DNA from 2 places in the Motilibacter peucedani genome. Region 2 is predicted to be linked to the other one. Evidence: riboswitches for the same ligand, from Rfam matches in the RefSeq annotation. Region 2 holds a riboswitch; the other holds the start of a gene.
What was found. A riboswitch is a leader RNA that binds a small molecule or an ion and turns the genes downstream of it on or off. The one in region 2 is predicted to bind cobalamin.
Positions count from the first base shown of each region.

Region 1 (11,041 bases), on a different contig from region 2:
GAGCGTGAAGACTGCCGGCAGTGCGGGCGATGTCGAGCACGGCGTCGAGGTCGACGCAGGCGTCGACGAGCTCGCCCAGGGCGCGCACCGTGGCGACTGAGGCGGCGCTGCGCTCGGCGACGGGCACCAGCCCCAGGTGCCGCGAGGGTGCGGCGATCGCGTCGGAGCGGGGCAGCGCCCCGAGCACGGGGACACCGATCTCGTCGAGCGCCTCGCGCACGACCTGCTCGTGCCGCTCGGACGCGACCCGGTTGAGGATGACGCCGCCGATGCGCACACCGGGGTCGAAGGTCGCGAAGCCGTGCACCAGCGCGGCGACCGACCGGCCCTGCGACGAGGGGTCGACGACCAGGACGACCGGCGCGCGCAGCAGCTTGGCGACCTGCGCGGTGGAGGCGAGCTCACCGTGGCCGCTGGCGCCGTCGTAGAGGCCCATGACGCCTTCGACGACGGCGATGTCGGCGCCGGCCGCACCGTGGAGGAAGAGCGGCACGATCCGCTCCTCGCCGCACAGGAAGGCGTCGAGGTTGCGGCCCAGCCGGCCGGCGGCGAGCGCGTGGTAGCCCGGGTCGATGTAGTCGGGCCCGACCTTGTGGGGCGAGACCGCCAGGCCCCGGTGCGCGAGCGCGGCCAGGATGCCGGTGGTGACGGTGGTCTTGCCGTGCCCGCTGGCGGGAGCGGCGATGACCACGCGCGGGGTGCTCACCACTCGATCCCCCGCTGGCCCTTCTGGCCCGCGTCCATGGGGTGCTTGACCTTGGTCATCTCGACCACGAGGTCGGCGGCCTCGACGAGTCGCGGGTCGGCGTCACGACCGGTGATGACGACGTGCTGGGTGCCGGGGCGCTCCTGCAGGGTGCGGACGACGTCGTCGACGTCGACCCAGCCCCACTTCACGGGGTAGGTGAACTCGTCGAGGACGTAGAAGGAGTACGTCTGCGCCGCGAGGTCGCGCTTGACCTGCTCCCAGCCCTCGAGGGCGTCCGCGGCGTGGTCGGCCTCGGAGCCGGGGCGCTGGATCCACGACCAGCCCTCGCCCATCTTGTGCCAGGCGACCGGCCCGCCCTCGCCGGTCTGCTCGTGGACGCGGCCGAGCGCGCGCAGCGCGGACTCCTCGCCCACCTTCCACTTGGCCGACTTCACGAACTGGAAGACGCCGATCGGCCAGCCCTGGTGCCACGCGCGCAGCGCGAGCCCGAAGGCGGCGGTCGACTTGCCCTTCATCTCGCCGGTGTGCACGACCACCAGCGCGCGGTTGCGGCGCTGGCGGGTGGTGAGCCCGTCGTCGGGCACGCTCGTCGGCTGGCCCTGCGGCATCAGGCGACCCTCCTCGTGCTCGAGCGGACCGTGCTCGAGCGGACTGTGCTCGACTGGACGACGGAGACCAGTGTCTCGGCTGCCAGCTCGTCGAGCCGCAGCGCCTCGCCGCCGAGGGCCGCGGCGAGCGCGCCCGCCAGCCCCAGGCGCACCGGGCCCGACTCGCAGTCGACGACCACGCTGTGCACGCCCGCGTGGCGCAGCAGGGCGGCCGCGCGCGAGGGGTCGCCCCCCGAGGTGTGCCGTCCGTCGGTCACGACGACGAGCAGCGGGCGGCGGCGCGGGTCGCGGACCCGCTCGAGGCGCAGCAGCTCGGCCGCCTGGAGCAGCCCGGCCTGCAGCGGCGTGCGCCCGCCGGTCGGCAGCTGCTGGAGGCGGGCGGCACCAGCCTCGACCGACCAGGTCGGCGGCAGCACGGTCTCGGCAGCACTGCCGCGGAAGGTGACCACGGCGACCTTGTCGCGGCGCTGGTAGGCGTCGAGCAGCAGGCTGAGCACGGCGCCCTTCACCGCGCCCATCCGCTGGCGCGCGGCCATGGAGCCCGACGCGTCGACGCAGAAGACGACCAGGTTGGACTCGCGCCCCTCGCGCACCGACTGGCGCAGGTCGTCGCGGCGCAGCTCCAGCCCGGCACCCCGGCGCCCGCGGCCGACCTGGTGGGGGGCCGCCGCGCGCAGGGTGGCCGACAGGTGCAGGGAGCTCACGCGACCCTGCGGCGCCTCGGAGCGCACGGTGCGCCCGTCGGCGGTGCGGGCGCGCGAGCGGCGTCCCGCAGCCCCGTCGCCGAGGCCGGCGACGCGCAGCGGCTTCACCGCGTACGGCTGCGACGCCGCCACCGCTCCCCGCTCCCCCGCCGCTCCCCCCTCGCGATGATCATGAGGTTCTCCGCGCGACTCGCCGGCGTGTCCTCCTGAGTCCCCCATGATCATCTCGGTCTCGGGGGTGTCGGGGGTGCCAGAGGTGTCGGACGTGCCTGCGTCGGCGCCGGGGCCCGGCTCGGGAGCGCCGCCACCGCTGGGGCCGCCGTCGTCGTCGGGGCCCTGCTCGGGGGGCTCGGCACCCTCGGCGAGCGCGTCGTCGAGCTGCGACTCGTCGAGGCCGGGCGCGTCGAACGGATTGCGGCGCCGGCGGTGCGGCAGCGCCAGCAGGGCGGCCTGGCGCACGTCCTCGGCCACCACCTCGGTGCGGCCGTGCCACGCGGCCAGCGCGACCGCGGTGCGGGCGGTGACCAGGTCGGCGCGCAGCCCGTCGACCTCGAAGGACGCGCACACGCTGGTGACCTGGCGCAGCGCGGCGTCCGACAGCACGACCTCGGGGAGGGCGGCGCGGGCGGCCGCGATGCGGGCGGCGAGGGCGGCGTCGCCCTCGGCCCACCGGGCGGCGAACGACGCCGGGTCGGCGTCGAAGGCGAGCCGGCGGCGTACGACCTCGGCCCGCTCCCGCGGCTCCCGGCTGGCGCGCACCTCGACCGTCAGGCCGAAGCGGTCGAGCAGCTGCGGGCGCAGCTCGCCCTCCTCGGGGTTCATGGTGCCGACCAGCAGGAAGCGGGCGGCGTGGGAGACAGAGACGCCCTCGCGCTCGACGTGGGCCCGGCCCATCGCGGCGGCGTCGAGCAGCAGGTCGACCAGGTGGTCGGAGAGCAGGTTGACCTCGTCGACGTAGAGCACGCCGCGGTGGGCGTCGGCGAGCAGGCCGGGCTCGTAGGCCTTCACGCCCTGCGCGAGCGCGCGCTCGAGGTCGAGGGAGCCGACGACGCGGTCCTCGGAGGCGCCGACCGGCAGCTCGACCAGCCGCGCCTCGCGCAGGGCGACCGGGCCGTCGAGCGGGTGCGGGCCGTCGGGGCAGGAGGAGTCGGGCGCTGCGGGGTCGCAGGAGAACCGGCAGCCGGGAACGACGGCGAGCTCGGGCAGCAGCGCCGCGAGCGCCCGCACGATGGTCGACTTGGCCGTGCCCTTCTCGCCGCGCACGAGCACGCCCCCGATCGCGGGGTCGACGGCGTTGAGCAGGAGGGCCAGCCTCAGCTCGTCGAGGCCGACGACGGCCGAGAACGGGTAGCGAACGTCCACCGCGCGGTTCCTTCCCCGGGGTGTCCACGCCCCTGGTCGGTCGGGCGACGGCAGGGAAATCCTGGCTTCCGGATCAGTGCTCGGGCCCTGCCTTCCCCCCGCTCGCGCGGGAGTGGCACTCACTGGGACCTCGCTCCCCGGTGACAGTGGCGGGACCGCGCCGGAATCCCACCGGCTTCCTCCACTGCCGTCGCTTTGCCTGCGCATCCTACGGGCAGCGCGTCGGGCACCGCCCATCGACGCGATCCGGTCCCAACCGGTCACCGACGTGCAGGGATGACGGTGTCCCGGGCTGCGCCGGGTGATCGATTTCGCAACTGGTCACGATTTGGTCTCGTCGCTCTGCACTGTTGACCCCGGTCGGTGACAGGCGCTTGACTCCGTGAGGTTGACCGGGTCCGGACACGAACGGTCCAGAACGATCAGGCCCTGTCATCCGCTCCACGTCCGACCCGCTAGACGAACGTCCCTGCCCCACGACGGCTCAGGAGGCCGACCGCTGATGCGTCCAGCCCAGCTGCACCCCGAACCACCACGATCCGCCCTCCGGCGCCGGCGCCCGCTGCTCTCCCGCGGCGTGCTCGGCGTCGCCGCGCTGGCCCTGCTCGGGTCCTTCGCCACCGCCGCGCCCGCCCAGGCCGACCCGAACCCCCTCCACGGGCTCAAGGGCGACTACTACCGCTCGAGCGGCGCCGGGATCGGCGACTTCCACGAGTTCCGGACGACCCAGATCGACCCGAACCTCGACTTCGGCAGCCTGGAGGGCGTGCTCACGAGCACCACCGGGCAGGCCGACCAGGACTCGGTGCGGTGGACCGGCCAGCTGGTGCCCGACCACTCCGAGGCCTACACGTTCTCGGCGATCGGCGACAACGGCTTCCGCATCTGGATCGGCGGGCAGCTCGTCATCGACCACTGGGTCGACGACTGGGACAACCGGCAGACCAGCGCTCCCGTGCAGCTCGAGGCCGGGAAGCGCTACGACGTCAAGGTCGAGTACTTCGAGGACTTCGGCGGCTCCAACCTCCACCTGTCGTGGTCGAGCCCGAGCACGCCCTCGGAGCCGATCCCCGCGTCGGCGTTCTACCTGCCCGAGGGCTACGAGCCCCCGGTCAACGGCACCGCGGCGGTCGACGCGAGCGGGACCCACGCCACCCTCGACATCGACACCGACTTCAAGCCCCTCCCTGCCGACATCTCGCAGCACGTCACCGTCGCTGTCGACGACATCGCGTTCCCGCTGGCGAGCGTGGCCCTCGACGGGTCGGACGCCTCGAAGCTGATCCTGACCACCTCGACGCCGATCACCAAGGGCTCGCTGGTCCGCATCACCTACGACGGCAAGAGCACCCTGGCGACGACGAAGAAGACGCTGCCTGAGTTCAACGTCGCGGCGACCAACGGCTCGACCTACACGCTGTCCACGCCGTGGGCCTCGCAGGTCAGCCCGAGCAACGCGCTGCCCGACTACCCGCGCCCGCAGCTGACGCGCACCAAGTGGCAGAACCTCAACGGCACCTGGCAGTTCGCGGCGACCGACTCGGTCGACACTCCCCCGGTCGGCCAGACCCTGGGCGAGAAGATCCTCGTCCCCTACCCGGTCGAGTCCGTCCTGTCGGGCGTCCAGCGCCACGAGGACCGGATGTTCTACCGCCGCACCTTCACCGTGCCGGCCGACTGGAACATCGGCAGCGGCGCTCGGCTCAAGCTGAACTTCGGCGCCGTGGACTACGCGGCGACGGTGTGGGTCAACGGCACCAAGGTGGCCGAGCACACCGGCGGCTACGACCAGTTCAGCGCCGACATCACCGACGCCGTCACGGGCAGCGGCCCGCAGGAGGTCATCGTCGGCGTCGTCGACACGACCGACTCCGGCAACCAGGCCACCGGCAAGCAGACCAACAACCCCGGCGGCATCTTCTACACGCCGGCCTCGGGCATCTGGCAGACCGTCTGGCTCGAGCCGGTCGCGCCCGCCCACGTCGACTCGCTGAAGATCACCTCCGACGTGCCCGGCTCGGACTTCAAGGTCACGGCCGAGTCCGCCAGCGCCTCCGCCGGCGCGAGCGTCACGGTCGTCGCGTCGAAGGACGGCAAGACGTACGGCTCGGTGACCGGCGCGGCGAACACCGCCCTGACGCTCTCCATCGCCAACCCGCACCTGTGGTCGCCCGACGACCCCTACCTCTACGACCTGAAGGTCACGCTGACCGACGGCGGCTCGACCGACACCGTGGGCAGCTACCAGGGCCTGCGCTCCATCGGGCTCAAGGTCATCAACGGCAAGCAGCGCATCGTGCTCAACGGCAAGCCGACCTTCCTGCTCTCCACCCTGGACCAGGGCTACTGGCCGGACGGCATCTACACCGCTCCGACCGACGAGGCGCTCGCCTTCGACCTGGTGCAGCACAAGGAGATGGGCTTCAACACCGTGCGCAAGCACATCAAGGTGGAGCCCGACCGCTGGTACTACTGGGCCGACCGGCTGGGCCTCATGGTCTGGCAGGACATCCCCGCGGGCTTCTTCACCAACGACACCGCCCGCGCGAACTTCCAGACCCAGCTGCACCGCATCGTCGACCAGCACGACAGCGACACCTCGGTCATCGGCTTCATCCCCTTCAACGAGGGCTGGGGCGAGTGGGACCGCACGGTCACCGGTCAGATCGCCGACTCCGTCAAGGCCCAGGACCCGACGCGCCTGGTCGACGCCCACAGCGGTGTCAACTGCTGCGCCTCGAAGGGCGACTCGGGCCACGGCGACGTCATCGACTGGCACATGTACAACGGCCCGGCGTTCCCGTCACCGGACGCGAACCGCGCAGCGATGGACGGCGAGCACGGCGGCTACGGCCTGGTCATCCCCGGCCACACGTGGCCTGGCGGCTCGCTGAGCAACTACGGCACCGACCTCAAGACCACTGCTGACCTGACCAACGCCTACGTCTCCAACACCAGCCAGCTGATCGGTGCTGCGAGCTGCGGGCTGTCCGGTTCGGTCTACACGCAGATCACCGACGTCGAGACCGAGCTCAACGGTCTGTGGACCTACGACCGCCGTGTCGAGAAGGTCGACCCGGCCCAGGTCAAGGCCGTCAACGAGAAGGTCATCGCGGCCGGGGCCAGCACCGGCTCGGTCGTGGTCAAGCCCGGCAAGCCCGGCCTCGTCGGCACCGGCTACTGGCCGCTCGACGAGGGCTCCGGCACGGTCACCGAGGACCTGAGCGGCGGCGCCCACGACGGCACGCTGGTCAACGGCCCGACGTGGACGGCCGGCACGAGCGGCAAGGCGCTGCAGTTCAACGGCAGCAACCAGTTCGTCGACACCGGCGCGCAGGTGCTCGACACCTCCGGCAGCTACACCGTCTCGGCGTGGGCGAAGATCGACCGCACCGACGGCTTCGCGACGGTGGTGAGCCAGGACGGGGCGCAGGCCAGCGACTTCTTCCTGCAGTACTCCGGTGCCGACCACGTGTGGGCGTTCAGCTACCCGCAGACCCGCGCCCTCGCCACCGGCGTCGGCACCCCGCAGGTCGGCCGGTGGTACCACCTGACCGGTGTCCGCGACCTCGCCGCCGGTGAGATCCGGATCTACGTCGACGGCAAGCTCGCCGGCAGCGCGTCGGTCTGCGGCGGCGCGAACGACCCGGGCAACCTGGTCATCGGCCGCGGCAAGTTCAACGGCGGTGCCGTGGACTTCTTCCCCGGCGCCATCGACTCGGTGCACGCCTACGACCGGGTCCTCTCCGACAGCGAGATCGCCTCGCTGGCGGCCGGGGAGCCGAGCGTGACGCGCATCAGCGACGTCAGCACCGCCCTCGACCGTCTCGCCGCCTCGGGCGGCGTGCCGGCCAGCACGGCGCGCAGCCTGCGCAGCACCCTGTCCGCCGCCTCGGCGGCGGAAGCGGCGCACGACTTCGGCGCGATGCGTGCGAAGCTGCAGTCGGTCCGGGCCACCCTCGACGCGGCACCGGCAAACATCACGGTCGCGGCGCGTACGCAGCTGACCGCCCTGCTCGACGCCCTCCTCCCGGCGCGCACGCCGGTCCAGGCGGTGCGCCAGCAGGTCGGCACGCTGACCCGCAGCGGCGACATCGTGCAGAGCACCGCCAACGACCTCCAGTCGCTGGTGGACTCGATCGAGTCGGCGCAGGCGGCCGGTGACTCGGCCACGGCGACGCAGAAGGCGCACGCCCTGCGCGACGCCGTGTCGGGGGCCAAGGCATCGAAGGTGAGCGCCACGGCCAAGAGCACGCTGCTGCCGCTGGTGGACGCGCTGCTCTAGCGGCTCGCACGTCCCAGGAGGACCCGCACGGCACGCCGCCGTGCGGGTCCTCCCGCGTCCGCATCCCTTTTCCGCGCTGCACTGTCCCGGGCGGGGTTGCGTTGCTATGGTCCGAGCACCCAGCACGCCGGACGGGGTCCGCCGCCGTCCGCACCTCGCACCAGGAGGGCCAGCTAGTGCAGATCCGTCGAAGGCTCCCGCTCGCCGCGGCAGCCCTGCTCGTCATCTCCACGCCGGTCGCGGCCGCAGCCGCCGAACCGGGCCACCTCCCGCCCACCAAGACCGTCAAGGTCGGCGGCAAGACCCTCCACCAGCTGCCGAAGGGCACCAAGGTCGACAAGGCCGAGGTCGACAAGATCCTCGCGCGCGCCAAGGGCACCAGCCGCGTGCAGGTCCTGCTCCAGCTGTCCAAGGACCCGGTGGCCGTCGCCGCCGCAGCGGCGCAGGCTGCCGGCACCCCCCTGACGGCCGCACAGGAGCGCTCGGTCGCCGCCGGCGTCACGGCCCAGCAGGCCACGACCATCAAGAGCCTCAAGGCGCTCGGCGGCCGCGTCAGCACCAGCGTGCACACCGCCTACAACGGCGTCTCCGTGTCGCTGACCCGCTCCGCGCTGGCCAAGGCCGCGAAGCTGCCGGGCGTCGTCGGCGTCCAGGCCGTCACCACGGCCAAGCCGATGGCCGACTCCGCGCCCTCGCCGCTGCTCGGCGTGCCGAGCCAGGTCTGGGACGCGCTGGGCTACGACGGCTCGGGCGTCAAGATCGGCATCATCGACACCGGCATCGACTACACCCACGCCGACTTCGGCGGCCCGGGCACGGTCGCGGCCTACCAGTCGAACGACCCGACCGTCATCGAGCCGGGCACCTTCCCGACCGCCAAGGTCGCGGGCGGCTACGACTTCGTCGGCAACGACTACGACGCCGACACCAACCCGGTGCCGAAGCCCGACCCCGACCCGCTCGACTGCGACGGGCACGGCTCCCACGTCGGCGGCATCGCCGCGGGCGAGGGCGTGACGGCCGACGGCACCTACACCGGGCCCTACTCCCAGGCCGGCTACGACGCGACCGACTTCGTCGTCTCCCCGGGCGTCGCGCCCAAGGCGACCCTCTACGGCCTGAAGGTCTTCGGCTGCGAGGGCACCGTCGGCGACGACATCGTGATCTCGGCGATCGACTGGGCCGTCGCGCACCACCTCGACATCATCAACCTGAGCCTCGGCTCGCCCTACGGCGTCGGCAACGACGCCGAGAACGAGGCGATCGAGAACGCCGCCGCGGCCGGCACCGTCTCGGTCATCAGCGCCGGCAACGACGGCGACAGCCCCTACATCGTGGGCGCACCCAGCACCTCTAAGGCCGCCATCAGCGTCGCGGCAGTCGACAACGTGCCGGTCCTGCCGAACGCCCGGCTGGCGGTCGGGGGCACCACCCTCGACCTGCAGGTCTCCAACCAGGCCGACGTCTCCTCGGTCAACGCGCCGATCGTCGTGCTGCAGGACGACCCGGCGACGGCGGCCGACGAGTCGCTGGGCTGCGACCCGGCCAGCTACACGCCCTACGCCGGCGACATCGTCGTGACGGTGCGCGGCGACTGCGACCGCGTGGCCCGCGCGCAGTACGGCCAGCAGGCCGGTGCGGCCGCGGTCATCATGGTCAACTCCTCGCCCGGCTACCCGCCGATCGAGGGCCCGATCCCCGGCGTCACCATCCCCTTCCTCGGCGCCACGCCGGAGCAGGGCGTGCAGCTCCAGGGCCTCGACGGCCAGACCGCCAGCCTCACCCAGGGCGCCGGGCTGCCGAACCCGAACTACCTGGCCCCTGCCAGCTTCACCTCCTCCGGCCCCGGCCTCGTCGGTGACGCGGCCAAGCCGGACCTCACCGCCCCCGGCGTCTCCGTCGTCTCTGCGGGTGTCGGCACGGGCAAGGGGCCGCTGACCGAGTCCGGCACCTCGATGTCGGCGCCGTTCGTCGCCGGCGCAGCGGCGCTGGTCAAGCAGGCCCGACCGAGCCTCTCGGTCGCGCAGCTCAAGGCCGCCCTGGTCAACACCGCCGACCCGTCGGGCGTCAAGGGCTACAGCCCGGTGCTCGCCGGCGCCGGCCTCGTCGACCCCGACGAGGCGATCACCACCCCGGTGCTCGCCTACGACGGTAAGGCGACCAGCGTGTCGCTCGGCTACAAGGAGGGCGCCAAGACGCTCACCGGCTCGGACAACGTGCGCATCCTCAACACCAGCGGCTCGGCGGCCACCTACGCGCTGACCGACGAGGCCGAGCTGCGCGCCTCGGGGGCGACCACCGTGTCGATCTCGCCCTCGACGGTCACGGTCCCCGCCCACGGCTGGGTCCGCGTCAAGGTCACGGTGACGACCACCCCGGCGGGCTCGCCCTCGGCGAACCAGCTCGAGGCGGTCGCCGGCAACATCGTCGCGACGCCGGTCTCCAGCGGTGCTCCGACGCTGCGCGTGCCCTACCTGATGATCCCGAAGGTCACCTCGGCCGTGCGCGCCGACCACTCGGTGTCGCTCAAGAAGGGCGCCTCCTCGGTCGCCATCGGCGTGAAGAACTCCTCGCCGGTGGCCGGTTCGGCCGACGTCTACTCGTGGGCATCGGCCGACGACGACTCGACCGACCAGCCGCTGCTGTTCGACGCCCCCGACGTGCGGGAGGTCGGCGTCCAGTCGTTCCCGAGCTCCGACCTCGGCGTCTTCGCGGTCTCGCTGCACGACCGGCTGGCCAACGCGGCGGCGGCCGACACCGAGGTGCTCCTCGACACCGACGGTGACGGCTCGGGCGACTACGTGGTCGTCGGCGTCGACAACGGCCTGCTCACCACGGGCACGCCCGACGGCGTCTTCGGCTCGTTCACGCTCGACCTCGCCAGCGGCGCGCTGGTGGGCGGCTACGTCCTCGGCGGCGAGATCAACACCTCCGTCGTGGAGTTGCCGTTCTCGCTCAGCACGGTCGGCCTGACGGCCGCCCACGGGCGGGTCGACTTCTTCACGACGGCGTTCTCGCTGTTCGGAGCAGGGTTCGACATCGTCGACGAGATCGGCTCGTTCGACGCCTTCCACCCGGCGCTGCAGACCGGCCAGTTCGCCACCGTCCCGGGCGGCGCCAAGGGCGCCATCCCGGCCGCGGTCGACCGGGCTCGCCTGGCCAGCGTGCCGGCGAAGGGCTGGCTCGTCGTCTCGCTCGAGGACAAGTCCGGCTCCGAGCAGGCTGACACGGTGCGCCTGCGCTAGGCACGCACACCGCTCCACCCAGGCGTCCCTCCGCACCGCTCGCCGGTGCGGGGGGACGCCTGTCTCGTCCCCCACGACGTCGTGGACCGCCGTCGCCCTGGAGCGACCACCGGAACCCACGACGTCGT
Region 1 is NZ_RBWV01000012.1:57,235-68,275, reverse strand. Features, by position in the region: gene CLV35_RS11240 (cobyrinate a,c-diamide synthase) at 1-709, opposite strand, end outside; gene cobO (cob(I)yrinic acid a,c-diamide adenosyltransferase) at 703-1,317, opposite strand; gene CLV35_RS11230 (putative cobaltochelatase) at 1,317-3,383, opposite strand; cobalamin riboswitch at 3,441-3,562, opposite strand; gene CLV35_RS11225 (LamG-like jellyroll fold domain-containing protein) at 3,886-7,668, shown strand; gene CLV35_RS11220 (S8 family peptidase) at 7,845-10,913, shown strand.
Region 1: another riboswitch for cobalamin. It lies ahead of CLV35_RS11230 (putative cobaltochelatase); the one in region 2 lies ahead of nicT (Nickel transporter NicT).

Region 2 (11,041 bases):
CATGCGGTCGAGGAAGGTCTCACCGGGCTTGCTGGTGATGCGCACGACGATGCGGTCGGAGAGCACGCGCGTGCCGCCGGTCACGGCTGACCGGTCGCCGCCGGACTCCCGCACCACGGGAGCCGACTCCCCGGTGATCGCCGACTCGTCGACGCTCGCGACGCCGTCGACGACGTCGCCGTCACCGGGCACCACCTGCCCCGCCTCGACGACCACGAGATCGCCGACCCGGAGTCCGGTGCCGGGCACCTCCTCCTCGCCGCCGCCGGGAAGCAGCCGGCGGGCCGTCGTGGAGGTGCGAGCCCGGCGCAGCGTGTCGGCCTGGGCCTTGCCGCGCCCCTCGGCGACGGCCTCCGCCAGGTTGGCGAACAGCACGGTCAGCCAGAGCCACGCGGTGATCACCCAGGCGAAGACGCTCGGGTGCCAGACGGCGAGGGCGGAGGTGAGGACCGAGCCGACCTCGACGACGAGCATGACGGGGTTGCGGGCCATCACCCGCGGATCGAGCTTGCGCACGGCGTCCGGGGACGAGCGGACGAGCAGGGCAGGGTCGAGCAGGGTCGTGGTCATCGGTGGAGCCCTTCTGCGAGCGGGCCGAGCGAGAGCGCCGGCAGGTAGGTCAGGCCCGTGACGACCACGATGGTGCCGCCCAGCAGCACGACGAACAGCCCCCGGTGCGTCGGCAGGGTTCCTGAGCTCGCCGGCACCGGCACCTGCCGGGCCAGCGACCCGGCCAGGGCCAGCACGAGCACGATCGGCACGAACCTGCCGACGAGCATCGCGATGCCCAGCGCCGTGTTGTAGAAGTGCGTGTTGACGCTGATGCCGGCGAAGGCGCTGCCGTTGTTGTTGGCGGCGGAGGTGAAGGCGTAGAGCACCTCCGAGAGGCCGTGCGCCCCCGGGTTGAGGATGGAGGAGCGCGGCGTGCGGAACGCCAGTGCCACCGCAGTGCCGACGAGCACCGTCGCCGGCGTCACGAGGATGTAGAGCGAGGCGAGCTTCATCTCGCGGGGCGCCAGCTTCTTGCCGAGGTACTCCGGCGTCCGTCCGACCATCAGGCCGGCGAGGAACACCGCGACGACGGCCAGCACGAGGATCCCGTAGAGGCCCGATCCCGTGCCCCCGGGCGTGATCTCGCCGAGCTGCATGTCGACGAGGGTGATGCCGCCGCCGAGCGAGGTGAACGAGTCGTGGAAGGAGTTCACCGCGCCCGTCGAGGTCATGGTCGTCGACACCGCGAACAGCGAGGACGCACCGACGCCGAAGCGGGTCTCCTTGCCCTCCGTGCTGGCGCCGACCGCGGTCGGCACCGTTCCGTGGTGCGCGGCCTCCACCGCGTACATCGCCCCGACCGCGGCGAGCCAGATGACACCCATGGTGGCGAGCACCGCGTACCCCTGCCGCACGTCACCCACGAGGCGGCCGAAGGTGCGGGGCAGGCTGAAGGGGATCACCAGGAGCAGCAGGACCTCGAACCAGTTGCTGAAGGCGCTCGGGTTCTCGAAGGGGTGCGCCGAGTTGGCGTTGTAGAAGCCGCCGCCGTTGGTCCCGAGCTCCTTGATGGCCTCCTGCGAGGCGACCGGACCACCGGGGATGCTCTGGGTGCCGCCTGCGAGCGTGTGCGCCTCGGTGAACCCGTGCAGGTCCTGCACCACGCCGCAGGCGAGCAGCACGACCGCGGCGAGCAGCGCGAGCGGCAGCAGGATGCGCAGGCAGGTGCGGGTCAGGTCGACCCAGAAGTTGCCGAGCCGGTCGGTGCGCGAGCGGGCGAAGCCGCGCACGAGCGCGACGGCGACGGCCATGCCGACGGCGGCGGAGACGAAGTTCTGCACTGCCAGACCGGCCATCTGGGTCAGGTGGCCCATCGCGGCCTCGCCCGAGTACGACTGCCAGTTGGTGTTCGTGACGAACGACGCGGCCGTGTCGAAGGCCTGGTCCGGGGCGATGGGCGCGAACCCGAGCGAGAGCGGCAGGCGGTCCTGCACCCGCTGCAGCGCGTACAGCGCCAGGACGCTGACCGCCGAGAAGGCCAGCACCGCGCGCAGGTAGACCGGCCACCGCTGCTCGGTGTCGGCGTCGACGCCCACCAGCCGGTAGACCGCGCGCTCGGCGCGCAGGTGCCTCGGCGAGGAGTAGACCGCAGCCATGTAGTCGCCGAGCGGCCGGTGCACGAGCGCGAGGACGGCGACCAGCGAGCCGGTGGTCAGGACGAAGGAGAACGTCTCGCCCATCTCAGAACCGCTCCGGTGCGACCAGCGCCACGACGAGGTAGCCGACCAGGACCACGGCCACGACGAGCCCGACGACGTCGGAGGCGCTCACAGCCGCTCGACCCCCCGCACCAGCAGGCCGCACAGGGCGAAGAACGCCAGTGCGAGCAGGACGAGGACGACATCAGCCATCGGACCCTCCGGATCTTCGGGGAGCGGGACGCTCCGCCTCAGGCCGGCACGCTGCCGGCCACGGAGCCAGCCAACCGCCGCGCAGCGGCGCCGGTGCCGCGCTTGACGCGACCTTGACGCCGGGCCCGCACGTCTTGACGCGTCCTTGACGCCGGCGCCGCTCCCTCGGGCCCCGGACCCCTAGCCGGTCACGTCCAGCTTGAAGAGCAGCAGGTCGGTCTTGTGGGTCTCGACCTCGAACGACCCGGTGAGCGAGGCCGTGAAGACGAGGGTCCCCGGCGTACCCGGTGTCGGGAGCTCCATCTCCTCGTCGATGCCGTGCACGTGGACCTCGTCGACATGGTCGCTGGTGACCGTGAGCCGGATGGTCCGGCCCTTCGGCACGGTCACCGTGGAGGTGGGCGGGGTGACCTTGCCGTCGGCGACGGCGTAGGTCAGCTCGGTCGTGGTCGCACTGCTGCCGGCGGTCGTGGCCCCGGACGAGCCGCCGTCGGCGGTGCTCGCGGAGGAGCACGCGGTCAGCGCGAGCGCGGCCGCCACGGTGAGCAGGCCGGTGGCGGCGCGGCGGCGGGCGAGGGTCATGGGACGTCCTTCCAGGAGGCGGGTCCGCCCGGGCGCTTGCCGGGCCGGGGCGGCGGACCGTACGGTGCTGGTGCCGTGGTGCTCGGGAAGCCGGTGGGATTCCGGCACGGCCCTCGCCACTGTGTTCGGAGAAGCTGAGGCCCTCCCGAGAGGGAGCCACTGGGCGCGCTCGCGCGCCTGGGAAGGCGGGTCGCAGCGCCCACCCTCGTCGAGGGTGGGGTCCGTCAGCCAGGAGACCGGCCACGGCACTGCGTCACCCTGTCCACGAGGTGCTGGAAGAGGAACCCCATGCCGTTGCCTGCGCGCAGCGCCGTCCGCCCGACCCGTGGAGAGCGGGGCGGGCTCGCCGCCGTGCTGACGGTGGTCGTGCTCATGAACGTCGTCGCCTGGGTGGTCCTGGTCGCCGTCGTGCGCCCCCAGCACCTCCAGATCGGCACCCAGGTCTTCGGCGTGGGCCTCGGGGTGACGGCGTTCACGCTCGGCATGCGCCACGCCTTCGACGCCGACCACATCGCCGCCATCGACAACACCACTCGCAAGCTGATGGCTGACGGCACCCGACCGGTCTCGGTGGGCTTCTGGTTCGCCCTCGGCCACTCGAGCGTCGTCGTGCTCCTGGCGGCTCTCACGGCGGTCGGCGCGCGAGCCGTGTCGTCGCTGACCGACGACGGCTCGAGCGAGCACCACGTGCTGGGCCTGCTCGGCACCTCGGTCTCGGGCGTCTTCCTCTACGCGATCGGCCTGCTCAACCTCGCCGCGCTGACGGGCATCGTGCGGGTCTACCGGCGGGCGCGTTCCGAGGGCTACGACGCCCACGCCCTCGAGGAGGCGCTCGACTCCCGCGGCCTCATCACCCGCGTGCTGCGCCCGCTGATGCGCTCGATCACCCGCCCGGTGCAGATGTTCCCCATCGGGCTGCTGTTCGGCATCGGCTTCGACACCGCGACCGAGGTGACGCTGCTCGTGCTCGCCGGTTCCGGTGCTGCGAGCGGGCTGCCGTGGTACGCGGTGCTCGTGCTGCCGCTGCTGTTCACCGCCGGCATGAGCCTGTTCGACACGCTCGACGGCGCCTTCATGACCGTGGCCTACCGCTGGGCGTTCGCCAACCCGGTGCGCAAGATCTACTACAACCTGACCATCACGGGGCTCTCGGTCGCCGTCGCGATGCTCATCGGCACCATCGAGCTGGTCGGCGTCTTCCACGAGCAGCTGGGCCTCGAGGACCCCGTGACGGGCTGGGTCGCGGGCCTCGACCTGCAGCACGTCGGCTACACGGTCGCCGGGCTCTTCGTCGTGGTCTGGGCGGTCGCCATCGGCTACTGGAAGCTCGCCGCGGTCGAGGCGCGTTGGGAGGCACGCACCGCCCGGGCGCTCGACTGAGCCGAGGCCCCTCACCGGGTCCGCCGGCGCAGCGAGAGTCCGGCCAGCCCGGCGGCGAGGACGGCCACGACGAGACCGGCGGCGGCCAGCGCGCGGGCCGTCCCGTCGGTGCTGCCGTCGTCGGCCGTCGTCGCGGCCGGGAGCAGCGCCAGCACGGGCGCCGGGTCCTCCGGCTCCTCGGCGCCGGGCGTCGTCCGCTGGTCCCAGTGCACGACGGTGCCGTCGGAGTAGGTCTGCACGGCGGGGAAGGCGATCGAGCGCGCGCCCTTCGGGAACGGTCCGACCGAGAGCGCGAACTGCTGGAACTCGCCGGGCGCGACGCCGGCGTCCGTGCCGGCCTTCCACGTGACGGTCTGCACCGCCTTGGTCAGCGTGAAGCCGCCGGCCGTGACCGGCCTGGGCAGCGGGGTCTCGGGCGCGCTGACCGTCCACCCGGCGACCGGCTGGGCGGCGACCGACGCGAAGGGCGTGTCGGCCGGGAGGGTCACCGCCAGCTGCACCGTGGAGGCGGTGTCGGACTCGGTGGGGACTCGGAACACGATGACGCCGTAGCCGCCGGGGGAGGCGTCGGCGGAGGTGACGCGGACGTGGGCGGAGGCCGGAGCGGCGGCCGCCACGACGAGCAGGAGGGCCGCGCCGGCGGTGCCGGCGCCGCGGAGGAGGGATCGGGCAGGGGTCGGTGTCATGGGTCGTCCGTCTGGTGCGCAGGTGCGGGGGAGGGCAGGGCTCGCCGGCACCGCGGGTCGGACGCTGGGTCCGGCTCCGGTGGCGCGCTCAGCGAGCGGGCTGCGCCGGAGGCCCGCGGCGCGGCGCGCCGGCGGTGAGCAGCAGCGCCCGCGGCACCCACCCGCGCGACGCGACGGGTACGCAGCGGCCCGTCGCGCCTGCGACGGTCTCGGGCGCGGGACGCCGCACCGCGTACGCGAGCGACCCGACGGCGCCGGCGACGGCGTCGGCCAGGAGCTCCGCGTGGACCAGCGCCGCCGCGGTCAGCAGGGTGCCGACCGCGTGCCAGGCCAGCATCTGGAGCAGGGAGCCCATGGCGTCGTGCGGCTCGGCCACCGCGAGCAGGAGGTGGGCGGTCGCCTGGGCGCCGGCGAGGGCTACCAGCAGGCGCGGCCCGGTCCAGCGCGCGCTGGCCACGAGCGTGCAGAAGAGCGCGGGGCCGAGGGCGACGAGCAGCGCTGCGCGCGGCCCGGCGACCGGTCCGCCGCCGAGCACGTGCCCGCCGAGCGCCAGGGCGGTGCAGGTGGCGACGGAGGACAGCGTGCGGGCCGGTTGCCCGAGCCCACGACTGCCGACCACGCCCGCAGCCTAGCCGCGCGCCCCTTCTACGACGGCAGCTGCTCCTCGTCGTGCCGGTGCGCGCTGTTCACCAGGTCGGCCGAGACGATCTGCGACGGGCGCAGGTAGTGCGCCGTCAGGCCGCTGCCGGTGTCCTGCACCAGCCAGCACGCGCCCTTCTTGGTGACCGGCGGCTCGCCTGGCACCCGGCCCGGCGGCACGGCGACCTCGCCGGTGCGGTCCCAGCGGGCCAACAGCGCGTGCAGCGTCTCGCCGTGGGCGCACACGAGGGTGCCCTCCTGCGCCGGGTCGAGCAGGAAGCCGGCCAGCACGTCGGGGTCGGCGCCGGGCAGCAGCAGGTCGCTGCTCTCGACCGCCAGGCCGAGGCGCTGCGACAAGGGCGCGAGGGTCTCGCGGCAGCGCACGTAGGGGCTCGTGAGCAGACGGCGCAGCGGCCAGTCACCGAGCTCGTGGGCGAGACCGGCGGCCTGCTCGCGACCCTTGCGGGTCAGCGGGCGCAGGCTGTCGTCGCTGCTCCACGCGCTCTTGTCACCGGCATGGGCGTGGCGGGCCAGGACGAACACTGGAGGGACGGTAGCCGACGAAGGTGAACGACCCCGCCGAGCCGCTGCTCGGAGCGGCCGAGCGCACAGCAGCGCGCCCGGCCGGTGACCGCCCGGCGGGAGTCCGCGGGACGGCGCCCGGCCGGGCGCGAGAGGTGCTGCTGGGCTGCGACGCCTGGAGCGTCAGACGCGCGAGCGGCTCTGCAGACGCATGTAGATCAGCAGCGCGATGACCGCGCCGACGATCGAGCCGATCCAGCTCGAGGGCTGGACGAAGCCGTCCTGCGAGTCCTTGTGGAAGATGAGGTAGCCGAGGAAGCCACCGATGAACGAGCCGACGATGCCGAGCAGGATCGTCTGCGGCACGCTCATGGCTTGGCGGCCGGGAACGATGGCACGGGCGATGAAGCCCGCGATGAGGCCGACGACGAGAAGTCCGATGATGGTGCCGAGCATGAGGCTGTCCTTTCCAAGACGTGGTCAGCCGGTGTTCTACCCACGCCCGTGCGCCGGAACCCTGCGAGTGAACAGACGTCCGGCGCCGACGGTGCGGGGGCCTCCCGCGCCGCCGGCGCCGTGGTCTCATGCGGTCTGCGCGACCACGTCTGTCACCAGTGTGCGTCAGCGGCGACGGACGTGCGACTTGTCGACGGACACGAACTCGTCGAGGCCGTGGAACCGGCTCGTCCACGAGCCGACCGAGATGCCCTGCACGCCCTGGATGCCCGCGAGCTGCTGGAACGGCAGGCTCTGGGCGACGACCGCGAGGATGCGGCTCGCGCTGCGCTGGAGGTCGCCCAGGCGCAGGTCGTAGCTCGCGGGGTAGCTCCCCTTGAGCACCACGGTGTACGCGGTGACCGGGCTCGCGTCGTCCCCCGGCGTCGCGTGCACGACGTCGGTGAGCGAGACGCCCGCCTTCTGGTCAGCGTTGAGGGCCGTGCTGGCCGGTGCCAGCAGAGCCTGCACCGCTGCGTACGCGTCCTGGACGGAGGTGAACTTCGCGTTCGGCGTGAAGGTCGGCTGCCCGTCGGCGCCGGTGCCGGCGGTGCCGGACAGCGGCGTCCTCGAGAGGTCCGTGCTGGCGTCGACGCGCGTGCTGATCGACTCGCTGCCCGACGCCGACAGCGCGAAGTTGCCGACCTGCACGTTGTAGGAGGTGAAGGTGAAGGTGCCGAAGCTGAACACCGACTTGGTGTAGGCCGGGAGCCCGTCGATGTCGATGGTCGGCGTCACCTTCTTGGCGGCGTTGACCACCTCCTGCGGGTTGTTGCCCGGCTCGATGAGGTCGTTGCCGGCGTACATCGTGTTGGCCGCACCGTGGCTGCCGCCCCAGTCGGTCATGACGAGGCCCTTGAAGCCCCACTCCCCGTGCAGGATGTCGGTCACCAGGTCGTAGTTGCGCGACGCCCACGTGCCGTTGATCTTGTTGTAGGACGTCATGATCGCCATCGGCTGGGCCGACTTGACCGCGTACTCGAACCCGCGCAGCTCGATCTCACGCGCCGCCCGCTCGCTGACGACGGCGTCGTCGGCGTTGCGGTTGGCCTCCTGGCTGTTCTCGGCGTAGTGCTTGAGCGTGACGCCGACGCCGGGGTTGCTCTGCACGCCCTTCGTCGTCGCTGCGGCAGTGAGGCCGGCGACGAGCGGGTCCTCCGAGTAGTACTCGAAGTTGCGGCCGTTCAGCGGGTCGCGGTGGATGTTCATGCCCGGCGCCAGCCACAGCGTCGCGCCGTACTCGGTCATCTCCTTGCCGACCGCGTCACCGACTCGTTGCACGAGGTCGCGGTCCCACGTCTGCGCGAGCAACGTGCCGATCGGCCACGCGGTGGTCCACTGGTAGGTCGTGGGCTGGGTGTTGATCTGCTGGGTGATGCGCAGGCCGGCCGGACCGTCCGAGAGCGCCATCCCCGGTATGCCGAGGTTCTCGTACTTCGCCGTGGTGTAGCCGGCGGCGCCGACAGCGGTCGGGGTGGACCCGGCGGCGCTCGCGCCCTCGACGATGTTCGAGAGCTGGTCGAGGCTCAGGCCCGCGACGAACTGCTGCATCGACACGGTGCCCTTGGCGACGTCGTAGAGCGTCGCGCCCGGCACAGGGCTGACGGCCTGGACCGTCTCACCCGTCTTCGCCGAGTAGGGCACCCCGGTGCCGCCCCAGTTGGTCTGCGCCGGGTCGACGTAGGCGGTGGTGGTGGAGATCCTGCTGCCGTCGACGGCGTAGTACGGCGAGGTCGAGTCGACGGGCATGGACTGCTCGTAGGGCGAGGCCGCCTGCACCGTCGGCATCTTGCCGCCGATGACGATGTGCTGCGCTGCAGCGATCTCCGCCTTCTCGCCGGCGTAGGACCAGAAGTTCTTCGGCGAGCTGGTGAGCTCGGACGCGGGGCTCGCGTCGTCGGTGAGCTCGTTGTGGTCCTGCTCGGTGACCCACGTCTTCGGCAGTGTCAGCCGGGCGGCGACGTGGGTGCTGCGCGACGACTCGCCGACGCGTACGACGTAGTCGCCCTTCTCGAGCACCCACGCGGCCCGGGCGGTGTCGTAGGACGCCATGGTCGAGGTGTCGAAGGCGACGTTGACGTTCTGCGACGCGCCCGGCGCCAGCTCGTCGGTCTTCGCGTAGCCGACGAGCTGCTGGTAGGGCTTGTCGAGCCCGGTCTGCGGGGCCGACACGTAGACCTGCACGACGTCCTTGCCGCTGACGGTGCCGGTGTTGGTGACCTTGACCTTGACCGTGGTCTTGGTGGACTTGCTGGTGACCGTGCGGGTCGTGACCGTGAAGCTGGTGTAGGACAGCCCGTAGCCGAAGGGGTAGTCGACGACCGAGGCCGGCTTCCTCGCGTCGATGGTCTTGTAGAACGAGTCGAACCAGCGGTAGCCGACGTAGACGCCCTCGCCGTAGGGCTCGGTCGCCGTGTTGCCGTCGTTGGCGCCGAAGGTCTTCGACGCGGGGTAGTAGGAGTACTTCGAGGCCCACGTGTCGGTGAGGCGGCCCGAGGGGTCGACCTTCCCGCTCAGGACGTCGACGAGCGCGTTGCCCGACTCCTGGCCCGCCTGGCTCATGAGCAGCATCGAGTCGAGGGCGAGCCCGCCCTTCGGGTCCTTCGCCGACCCGTTGACCTGCGCGTAGAACGCCGTGTCGACGACGCCGCCGGAGTTGAGCACGACGATGACGTGCTCGTAGGTCTTGCCGATGAGTGCGAGGTCGGCCTTCTCGGTGTCGGTCAGGTAGTAGTCGCCCGCGACGGCGGCGCGGTCGGCGCCCTCGCCGGAGTTGCGCGCCACCACGTAGACCGCCGTGCTCGTCGGGGCCTCGGGCTCGACCGAGGCCGGCGTGAGCAGCTGCTCCACCGAGGCGTAGTCGACGGCCGGGCCGAAGATGGCGCCGGTCGAGCCGGGCGGGTACTTCGTGTCGTAGGCCTTGGTCATCGCCGACCAGTAGGCGTCACTGGTCGTGACGCGGTAGCCGGCGTTCTCGAGGCCCTGGCGCGCCGTCACGGTGTAGCGGTTGTAGACGTCGCCGGAGCCGGTGCCGCCCTTGACCGTCTTGTAGGCGCCGACGCCGAAGAGCGCGACGTTGCCGCTGCTGGCCATCGGCAGGGCGTGGCCGCGGTTCTCGAGCAGGACCATGCCCTGGGTCGCCGCCTGCCGCGAGAGCGCCGCGTCGGCAGTCTCGAGGGGGCCGGGGTTCGGGTCGGTGGTGGCGGCGGAGGCGGCCCCGGGGGGACGGGCCACGACGAGCGCGGTCGCCACGGCCGCGGGGAGGGCGAGCCACCTCCGTGCGGCGCTCGACCGGATGCTCGATCGGTTGTGCTGCATGCGCAGTCCTTTCTGACAGCGGTGTCGCAAGCGCCTCGCACAGTAGACCGACCAACCAGTAGGTCGCTAGACGTCGAGACCGATCCGTGACCTCGGGCAGCCATCGCCCTGCACCTGTGCGCCCCCCGGCCCGCCATAGGGTGACGGCCATGGCAGCGGGAGCGGACGAGCAGCCGACCGACCGGCGGGAGCGGCCGAACCGGCGCGCCGAGATCGTGCAGGCGGCGTTCGAGCTGTTCTCCGAGCGCGGCTTCCGCGGTGCCTCGCTGGGCGCGGTCGCCGCGCGCGTGGGGCTCACCAACGCCGGGCTGCTGCACTACTTCTCCTCCAAGGAGGAGCTGCTGACCGTGGTGCTCGCCGAGCGCGACCGCGAGACCCGCGAGCACGCCGAGCGCAGCGCGTCCGAGGACGGCTCGCTGCACGCGACGCTCGAGCAGCTGCGCGCGATGGTGGCGCACAACGCCGAGAACGCCGGGCTCGTGCAGGTGTTCACCGTGCTCGCCGCCGAGAGCGTGACCGACGGGCACCCGGCGCAGGAGTTCTTCCGCGGGCGCTACGCGCGGGTACGCAGCAACCTGGCCGGCGCGCTGGCCCGCGACCCCGACCGGCCGCTCGACGACGACGCATCCCGGACGCTGGCCAACCTGGTCATCGCCGTCATGGACGGGCTGCAGGTCCAGTGGCTGCTGGCACCCGACGAGGTCGACATGGAGGCCGCGTTCGCGCTGCTCGAACGGCTGCTCGAGGGGGCGTCGGACCGCTCGGCGTGACGGCCGGCTACGGGACGGCTGTGGTGCGTCGGCCGGCCGCGGCCGCGAACGTGACGGTCGCCGCGAGCGCCACGACCCGCAGCCACGGGTGAGCACCGCCGAGCGCGCCGGGCAGCGCCGCCAGTGCGAGCAGCTGCGCGACGACCTGGGCGACCAGCGCGTCGCGCATCAGCCGGCCCAGCACCGCCACCTCGACGACCGCGCGCCAGGAGGCGTGCGCCGCGAGAGGGGCCAGCACGACGACGGC
Region 2 is NZ_RBWV01000011.1:305,385-316,425, reverse strand. Features, by position in the region: gene kdpB (potassium-transporting ATPase subunit KdpB) at 1-570, opposite strand, end outside; gene kdpA (potassium-transporting ATPase subunit KdpA) at 567-2,231, opposite strand; gene kdpF (K(+)-transporting ATPase subunit F) at 2,233-2,322, opposite strand; gene CLV35_RS09775 (hypothetical protein) at 2,583-2,984, opposite strand; cobalamin riboswitch at 3,044-3,243, shown strand; gene nicT (Nickel transporter NicT) at 3,273-4,364, shown strand; gene CLV35_RS09765 (YcnI family protein) at 4,376-5,050, opposite strand; gene CLV35_RS09760 (hypothetical protein) at 5,139-5,669, opposite strand; gene CLV35_RS09755 (SixA phosphatase family protein) at 5,696-6,232, opposite strand; gene CLV35_RS09750 (GlsB/YeaQ/YmgE family stress response membrane protein) at 6,395-6,667, opposite strand; gene CLV35_RS09745 (glycoside hydrolase family 3 protein) at 6,833-10,024, opposite strand; gene CLV35_RS09740 (TetR/AcrR family transcriptional regulator) at 10,174-10,794, shown strand; gene CLV35_RS09735 (hypothetical protein) at 10,802-11,041, opposite strand, start outside.